Linked DNA regions of Endozoicomonas sp. GU-1. The protein of the gene in region 2 binds, or shares a complex with, the protein of the main gene of each other region. Links are inferred from orthologs where the notes say so. Each region holds a gene or a part of one and is shown on either strand. Other genes may lie near its edges.

The links. The genes of interacting proteins can lie anywhere in the genome.
Region 1: the proteins of accD (region 2) and accB are in contact, whole or in part, in a solved structure (PDB 8UXZ), measured with the Escherichia coli proteins. The link is inferred for Endozoicomonas sp. GU-1 from one-to-one orthologs.

What each region holds. Positions count from the first base shown.
Region 1 is NZ_CP114771.1:5,340,840-5,344,228, reverse strand. What follows is about bases 1-2,814. They hold accB (acetyl-CoA carboxylase biotin carboxyl carrier protein), read left to right. Parts: upstream 1-1,082; coding sequence 1,083-1,547; downstream 1,548-2,814. Other genes in these bases: accC (acetyl-CoA carboxylase biotin carboxylase subunit), read left to right, coding at 1,569-2,814; aroQ (type II 3-dehydroquinate dehydratase), read left to right, coding at 411-863; dsbD (protein-disulfide reductase DsbD), read left to right, coding at 1-183. Also shown: more of accC, read left to right, coding at 2,815-2,909; prmA (50S ribosomal protein L11 methyltransferase), read left to right, coding at 3,098-3,389. UniProt on the Escherichia coli protein: This protein is a component of the acetyl coenzyme A carboxylase complex; first, biotin carboxylase catalyzes the carboxylation of the carrier protein and then the transcarboxylase transfers the carboxyl group to form malonyl-CoA.
Region 2 is NZ_CP114771.1:1,065,456-1,069,563, forward strand. What follows is about bases 1-2,957. They hold accD (acetyl-CoA carboxylase, carboxyltransferase subunit beta), read right to left. Parts: upstream 1,952-2,957; coding sequence 1,049-1,951; downstream 1-1,048. Other genes in these bases: folC (bifunctional tetrahydrofolate synthase/dihydrofolate synthase), read right to left, coding at 1-792; trpB (tryptophan synthase subunit beta), read right to left, coding at 2,789-2,957. Outside these bases: more of trpB, read right to left, coding at 2,958-3,961; O3276_RS04225 (phosphoribosylanthranilate isomerase), read right to left, coding at 4,033-4,108.

The DNA.
Region 1 (3,389 bases), 4.3 Mb from region 2 along the record:
ACGCAGGAACACCAAAAGTTCCTCAACCAGCATCAACTGTTTGGACCACCCGCCCTGCTGTTTTTTAATGCCAGTGGGAGTGAGTTGCCTGCACTAAAATCCCAGGGTGAAATCACCGCCTTGCAGCTGCATCAAAAGCTGACGAAACTGCTGACAGCCTCCGGAACAACTACAGATGTCTGAACTTGTCTGAAACTGGCATGAAATGCTTCGTAACTGTCGTTAACCTCCTGTAACACGCACAAACTGGACGCACTCTTGACAATGGGGCAAAATGCCAGATCAATAACGATTGCGATGTATTTCAAAGGTTAACGGCGTAGCCAGGTTAACCAAAGCAGGCTGACTACTGAAGCTCTCCCATTGGTCAGGGTCGCAACGGTGACCATTGGGGTCTTAAGAGGATAAACATGGCTGACATTCTTGTGCTCAATGGTCCAAACCTGAATTTGCTTGGCACTCGAGAGCCCGGTGTTTACGGTGCAACCACGCTTGAACAGATCTGCCAGAACCTTGTCCAGCTGGCTACTGATGCAGGCCTTCAGCTGGAAAGCTTTCAAAGCAATGCGGAACATCTACTGATAGATCGTATTCATCAGGCAGGCAAAGATGGCGTCCGCTTTATTATCATCAACCCGGCCGCTTTCACTCACACCAGTGTGGCACTGCGGGACGCACTGCTTGGGGTTGCTATTCCATTTATTGAAGTACACCTTTCGAACATCCATTGCAGGGAGCCTTTCCGTCATCACTCTTATTTCAGTGACGTTGCTGAAGGGGTTATTGCCGGACTGGGACCTAAAGGCTACGAAATGGCACTGTCTGCCGCAGTTGACAGGCTTGCCAGACAGCCGGAGCCATAAGAACGCGAGCTTTTTTTCAGAACGCGACTCCAACACAGGACAACGTTCTGATTTATGTTAATCACAGTGCAACTGCCTTAACCCCTCTTAAACAGTGGCACTGTCAGGCAAAAACTGACCAACGGGGATCCTGCACTCGCCAAGTAGAGTGTTCGATTTTTCGCAAAATCAACCAGACTGGCCAGCCAGAGCTGCCAGTACACGCATTTGAGACTGACAATGGATATCAGAAAAGTAAAAAAGCTCATTGAGCTGCTGGAAGAATCAGGTATTGATGAGCTCGAAATCCATGAGGGTGAAGAGTCCGTTCGTATCAGCCGTTACTCGAAAAATGCACCTGTAGCCGCCGCCCCCATTGCCTATCCGGCTGCTGCACCAGCCCCGGCTCCGGCTGCTGCCCCCGCTGCCACTGAAGCAGCTGCACCTGCTATTGCTGAGCCTGTCGTTTCGGGCCATCAGGTCAAGTCTCCCATGGTTGGTACTTTCTACGGTGCTCCGTCACCGGATGCGCCTGACTTCGCCAAAGTCGGCCAGCAGGTTAAGGAAGGTGATGTACTCTGCATTGTTGAAGCCATGAAGATGATGAATCAGATCAAGGCGGACAAATCCGGCACTATTGATGCCGTTCTGGTAGAGAATGGTCAGCCTGTTGAGTTCGACCAGCCCCTGTTCACTATTGTCTGATAATCGCCTGAGAATCGCGTTATGCTCGATAAAGTCGTAATAGCCAACCGGGGCGAAATTGCTCTCAGAATATTAAGGGCCTGCAAAGAGCTGGGCATCAAGACCGTTGCGGTTCACTCCAAGGCCGATGCTGACCTTATGCATCTGCACCTGGCGGATGAGTCCGTCTGTATCGGTCCAAACAACCCGGCAGACAGCTATCTCAATATTCCTGCCATCATCAGTGCCGCCGAGGTGACTCACGCCACCGCGATTCACCCGGGTTACGGCTTCCTGTCAGAAAATGCAGATTTTGCTGAACAGGTAGAACGCAGTGGCTTTACCTTTATCGGGCCTTCTGCCGACGTTATCCGCCTGATGGGGGACAAAGTCTCAGCGATCAAAGCCATGCAGAAAGCCGGTGTTCCCACGGTTCCTGGCTCTAATGGCTCTCTCACTGACGATCACAGCCGCACCATGGCTATTGCCCGGGATATTGGTTATCCGGTGATCATCAAGGCTGCCGGCGGTGGCGGTGGCCGCGGTATGCGCGTGGTCTACAACGAAGAAGACCTGATCAGCTCCGTCGCCCTGACCAAATCAGAAGCCGGTGCGGCATTCAACAATGATACGGTTTACCTGGAGAAATTCCTGCAAAACCCACGTCATGTGGAGTTCCAGGTGCTGGCCGATGGCCAGGGTAACGCCATTCATCTGGGTGACCGCGACTGCTCTTTGCAACGTCGTCATCAGAAGGTTATTGAAGAAGCACCTGCGCCCGGCATTCCGGAAGAGAAGCGTCAGGAAGTGGCCAGTGCCTGTACCCGTGCCTGCATTGAGCTGGGCTACAAAGGCGCTGGAACCTTTGAATTCCTGTATGAAAACGGTGAGTTCTATTTCATTGAAATGAACACCCGGGTTCAGGTTGAGCACCCGGTGACCGAACTGATCAGCGGCATTGATATTGTCAAAGAGCAGCTGAGAATTGCCAGCGGCCTGCCTCTGAGCGTTGAACAGGACGATATCGAACTCAAAGGCCACGCCTTCGAATGTCGTATCAACGCCGAAGATCCAAAAACCTTTATGCCATCACCAGGCAAGGTTTTGCAGTTCCATGCACCGGGTGGTAACGGTGTTCGCGTGGATAGCCATCTGTACAACGGCTACAGCGTTCCCCCTTACTATGACTCCCTGATCGCCAAGATCATCAGTTATGGTCCGGATCGTGAAACGGCTCTTATCCGGATGAAGAACGCACTGGATGAAACCGTTATTGAAGGGATTAAAACCAATATTCCTCTTCATCAGACGTTGGTGACTGATCCTCACTTCAAAGAAGGCGGTGTCAGTATTCACTATCTGGAAAAGAAACTGGCTGAGTGATTTCCCGTTTTTTTGCTCTTTGGCAAGGCCCTCTCCCACAGGAGATGGCCTTTCTTTTTATTGGGCGATCAACCAGCAAATGTTTATGAAATACCGGTGCTCAGCTACAATAAGTCGCCTATGTTCCATGAATTTCTTTCCTGAAGAACAGGTCTGAATTCTTATTGCTTTTCATTCTGGGTAACACAATGTCTTGGATTCAAGTCAGACTGGACACAACTTCTGACCATGCTGAAATTCTGGAAGACCTGCTTCTGGAAGCCGGTGCCTGTGCGGTCACCCTGCAGGATGCAAAAGATCAACCGGTCTATGAACCAGAGCTGGGTACCACACCGCTGTGGACCAACACCGTTGTTGTTGGCTTGTTTGATGCCCAGACCCGCATCGATGATATCATACCCTTTCTCAAAGAACATGCCGGACTGAACCCTTTCCCTGATAACAAGGTCGAACTGGTGGAAGATAAAGACTGGGAAAGAG
Region 2 (4,108 bases):
CGCTTGCAATGCCGTCGCGGCATTATCAATCACCACATTGGGAACAGGGAGGTTGTCCAGCTGTTGATTTTCACTACCTGACCAATGCCACGTATTACCCGACCTTGCCAGGGTAAACGCCTCTCCTCTGCAATACAGGGCACTGCCAAGACGCTCAGCCATGTCGGTGATTGCCTGCGGCACTGGCTGATCACCAAAGATCGCAGGTTTACAGGCACGAAATATTCCTGACTTCTCTTTGGCAATCGCTTCAATGCTAAAGCCAAGGTATTCCTGATGGTCGAGCGCCACCGTGGTAATTACCGACACATCGGGGTCAATCACATTGGTAGCATCCAGTCGTCCACCCAGGCCGACTTCCATCAGTGCCACATCCACCTCCGCCCTTTTAAAGCAGTCCACGGCAGCCAGGGTGGTAAATTCAAAATAGGTTAGCCATGTCGTTTTTCGACCTTCATTGATCTTCTCAAAAGCATCACATAGCCAGTCATCACTGACCTGTTCGCCATTAATGCGAATTCTTTCGTTAAACTTGAGAAAATGAGGTGATGTAAATAGACCTACCTTGTAACCAGCAGCCAGCAAAACAGCTTCAAGAACGGCCAGCGTCGAGCCTTTGCCATTGGTGCCCCCCACGGTGATAATGAACGGCGCAGGCTTGAGCAAATCCAGCCTGTCACCCACCAGCCGAATCCGGTCCAGCCCAAAGTCGATGTCATGCTCCGGACGAGTTTCTTCCATCCAGGTTAACCACTGTGCAAGGCTTTTTTCTTTCTTTTCAAACGAGGACAACGTCACATCTCCAGACGTATGCATTCCCACGCAGAGCGACGGTGTTGCGAAAGGCCTTAAAAAGAAGTGAACCACAAAGACACGGAGGCACAAAGAAAGCCATTTTGTTTGCTGAGCGTAGCTCAGGCAAGCCCAGAAAAAACTTTGTGTCTTTGTGCCTTTGTGGTTCAAGGCTTTTATAACTTTTGCAACACCCCCAGAGCGCGGGAACAAAATATAGAGAAAAGGCCGGAGAAAAAACCAGCCTTAGGTTGGATTAGGCAACTTCTACTGTATCAGCAAGCGCCACATCAGCATCCGGCCTGCCCTGCATTTTCCGGCAAAGCCTGGCGATAGTGGATCGCAACTCAGAACGGGAAACGATCATATCAATAGCACCGTGATCCAGCAGGAATTCACTGCGCTGAAAGCCTTCCGGCAGCTTTTCCCGGACGGTCTGTTCAATCACCCTGGGACCGGCAAAACCAATCAGGGCACCGGGCTCAGCCATATTGATATCACCGAGCATGGCCAGACTGGCAGAAACACCGCCGTACACCGGGTCAGTCATCACTGAGATATAAGGAATACCCGCCTGACGCATTCTTTCCAGGGCCGCACTGGTTTTCGCCATCTGCATCAGGGAAAACAGGGCTTCCTGCATTCGGGCACCGCCACTGGCTGAAAAACAGATCAACGGCATCTTCTCTGCCAGGCATAACTCGGCAGCACGGGCAAACTTTTCCCCGACCACCGACCCCATGGAGCCACCCATAAAAGAAAACTCAAAGGCAACGGCCGCGACCGGAATGTCCTCGACGGTACCACGCATGGCCACCAGAGCATCTTTTTCGCCGGTCTGCTTTTGCGCCGCTGCCAGTCGATCACGGTACTTTTTTGTGTCGCGAAACTTCAGCCGGTCATTGGGCTCAAGGTCAGCAAACAGCTCAGCCTTTCCTTCCTTGTCAAGAAAGTAATCCAGTCGCGTGCGGGCACTGATTCGCATATGATGCTGGCACTTGGGACAAACACCCAGGTTTCTATCCAGCTCGGGGCGATAGAGAAAGGCCTCACACTTCACACACTTGCGCCAAAGCCCTTCTGGCACACTGCTGCTTTTCTGCGCAATAGCAGCGCGTGATAACGATGGAATCAGTTTATCGACTAACCAGTTGCTCATTCATTCGTCCTGTCATCGTCCATAGCTGAGCGCATTTCGGCAATTCGGCTGGCAACGCGGTCAATGGAGGCCTGTCCCTCATTGCCATACTGAGCCAGCTCAGATACCAGCACACTGCCCGCAATAACGCCGTCTGCCATTCGCCCAATGGCGGCAGCCGAGGCTCCATCGCGGATACCAAAGCCAACACACACCGGAACGTCAGCAAAACGCCGGATGTGGTTGACCCGCTCTTCAACTTCTGCCGTATTCAGGGTTGCCGCACCGGTTACCCCTTTCAGGGATACATAATAGAGATAACCACTGGCAACCCGGCAGATCTTGGCAATTCGTTCATCGGATGTGGTCGGGGTAATCAGGCTGATCATGTCAATACCACGGTTATGCAGCATATCCAGTAAATCACCTGCGGCTTCCGGTGGCAGATCCACCATCAGCACACCATCAACACCCGCCTGACTGGCCAACTCAACAAACCGCTGGTAGCCCATGATCTCTACCGGATTGAGATAGCCCATCAGGACAACCGGTGTGTCATTATCCCTTTCCCGGAACTCAGAAACCATTGCAAAAACGTCATGCAATGTAACACCGTGTGATACCGCCCGCTCATGGGCCTGGGCAATCACCGGACCATCCGCAACCGGGTCCGAGAACGGAAAGCCCAGCTCAATCATATCCGCACCATGGTCCACCAGGTGGTGCATAACCTCGAACAGTCTTGCCCGGAGGGTCACCGGCAAGAATGTAGGGTATCAGAGCTTTACGTTCACGCCCCTGCAAGGTTTCAAAGCGGGCTTTGATTCTGTTTATTTCACGACTCATGCGGTGCCCACCTTATACTTCGAGGCCATCAATAGTGGCAACGGTATGAATATCCTTATCACCACGACCAGACAGGTTACAGATAATGATCTGGTCCTGGCTCATCGTGGGTGCCAGTTTATCAACCCAGGCCAGGGCATGGGCGCTTTCCAGCGCTGGCATAATGCCTTCCAGGCGGGTCAGCTTGCGAAAGGCCGCAAGGGCTTCTTCATCCGTTGCCGCCGGGTATTGTGCACGGCCGATATCTTTCAGGTAACTGTGTTCTGGCCCAACCCCCGGATAGTCCAATCCGGCCGACACAGAGTGGCTCTCAATAATCTGGCCATGTTCGTTGGTCATCAGATAGGTTCTTGCGCCCTGCAAAACGCCCGGGCGGCCGGAACTCATCCGGGCCGCATGCTTATCGGTATCAACACCGTGTCCTGCCGCTTCAACACCATACAGCTTAACGGCTTTATCCTGAATAAATTCGTGGAACAGCCCCATGGCATTGGAACCACCACCCACACAGGCAACCAGGGCATCCGGCAGGCGGCCTTCTTTTTCCAGAATCTGCCGACGGGCTTCCCGGCCAATAATACTCTGCAGATTACGCACCATTTCAGGATAGGGTGAAGGGCCACAAACTGTGCCCAGCAGATAGAAGGTATCTTCAGGGCGTGCTACCCAATCCCTGAGTGCTTCATTAATCGCGTCTTTCAGCGTCTGGGAACCGGTTTCTACCGGTACCACGGTGGCCCCCAAAAGTTTCATGCGATAGACGTTCAATGCCTGACGTTTTACGTCCTTGGCCCCCATATAAACCACACACTCCAACCCAAGACGGGCGGCCACCGTCGCCGAGGCAACACCGTGCTGACCGGCACCGGTTTCGGCAATAATCCGGGTTTTCCCCATATGTTTGGCCAGCAGCGCCTGACCAACCGCGTGGTTGATTTTGTGGGCACCGGTATGATTGAGATCTTCACGCTTCAGGTAGATTTTTGCGCCACCCAGCGCCCGAGTCCATCGCTCAGCAAAATAGAGCGGTGAAGGACGGCCGACAAAGTCAGCCAGGTCACGATCAAAATCTTCCTGAAAGGTCTTGTCCTGCCAGAGCTCACGCCAGGTGCGATCAAGGTCTTCCAGCGCACCCATCAGGGTTTCAGCCACGAAACGTCCACCGTAACGGCCAAAATGCCCCATTAAATCCGGTTGATCGTACTTGTGTTCTTCAGAAGAAAGAACGGGGGACTCAAAAATTTCCTGATCGACCATCATCTTCCTGCCGCCTTGATAAAGGCTTTGATTTTATCGTGATCCTTAATGCCAGGCTGACTCTCTACGCCACTG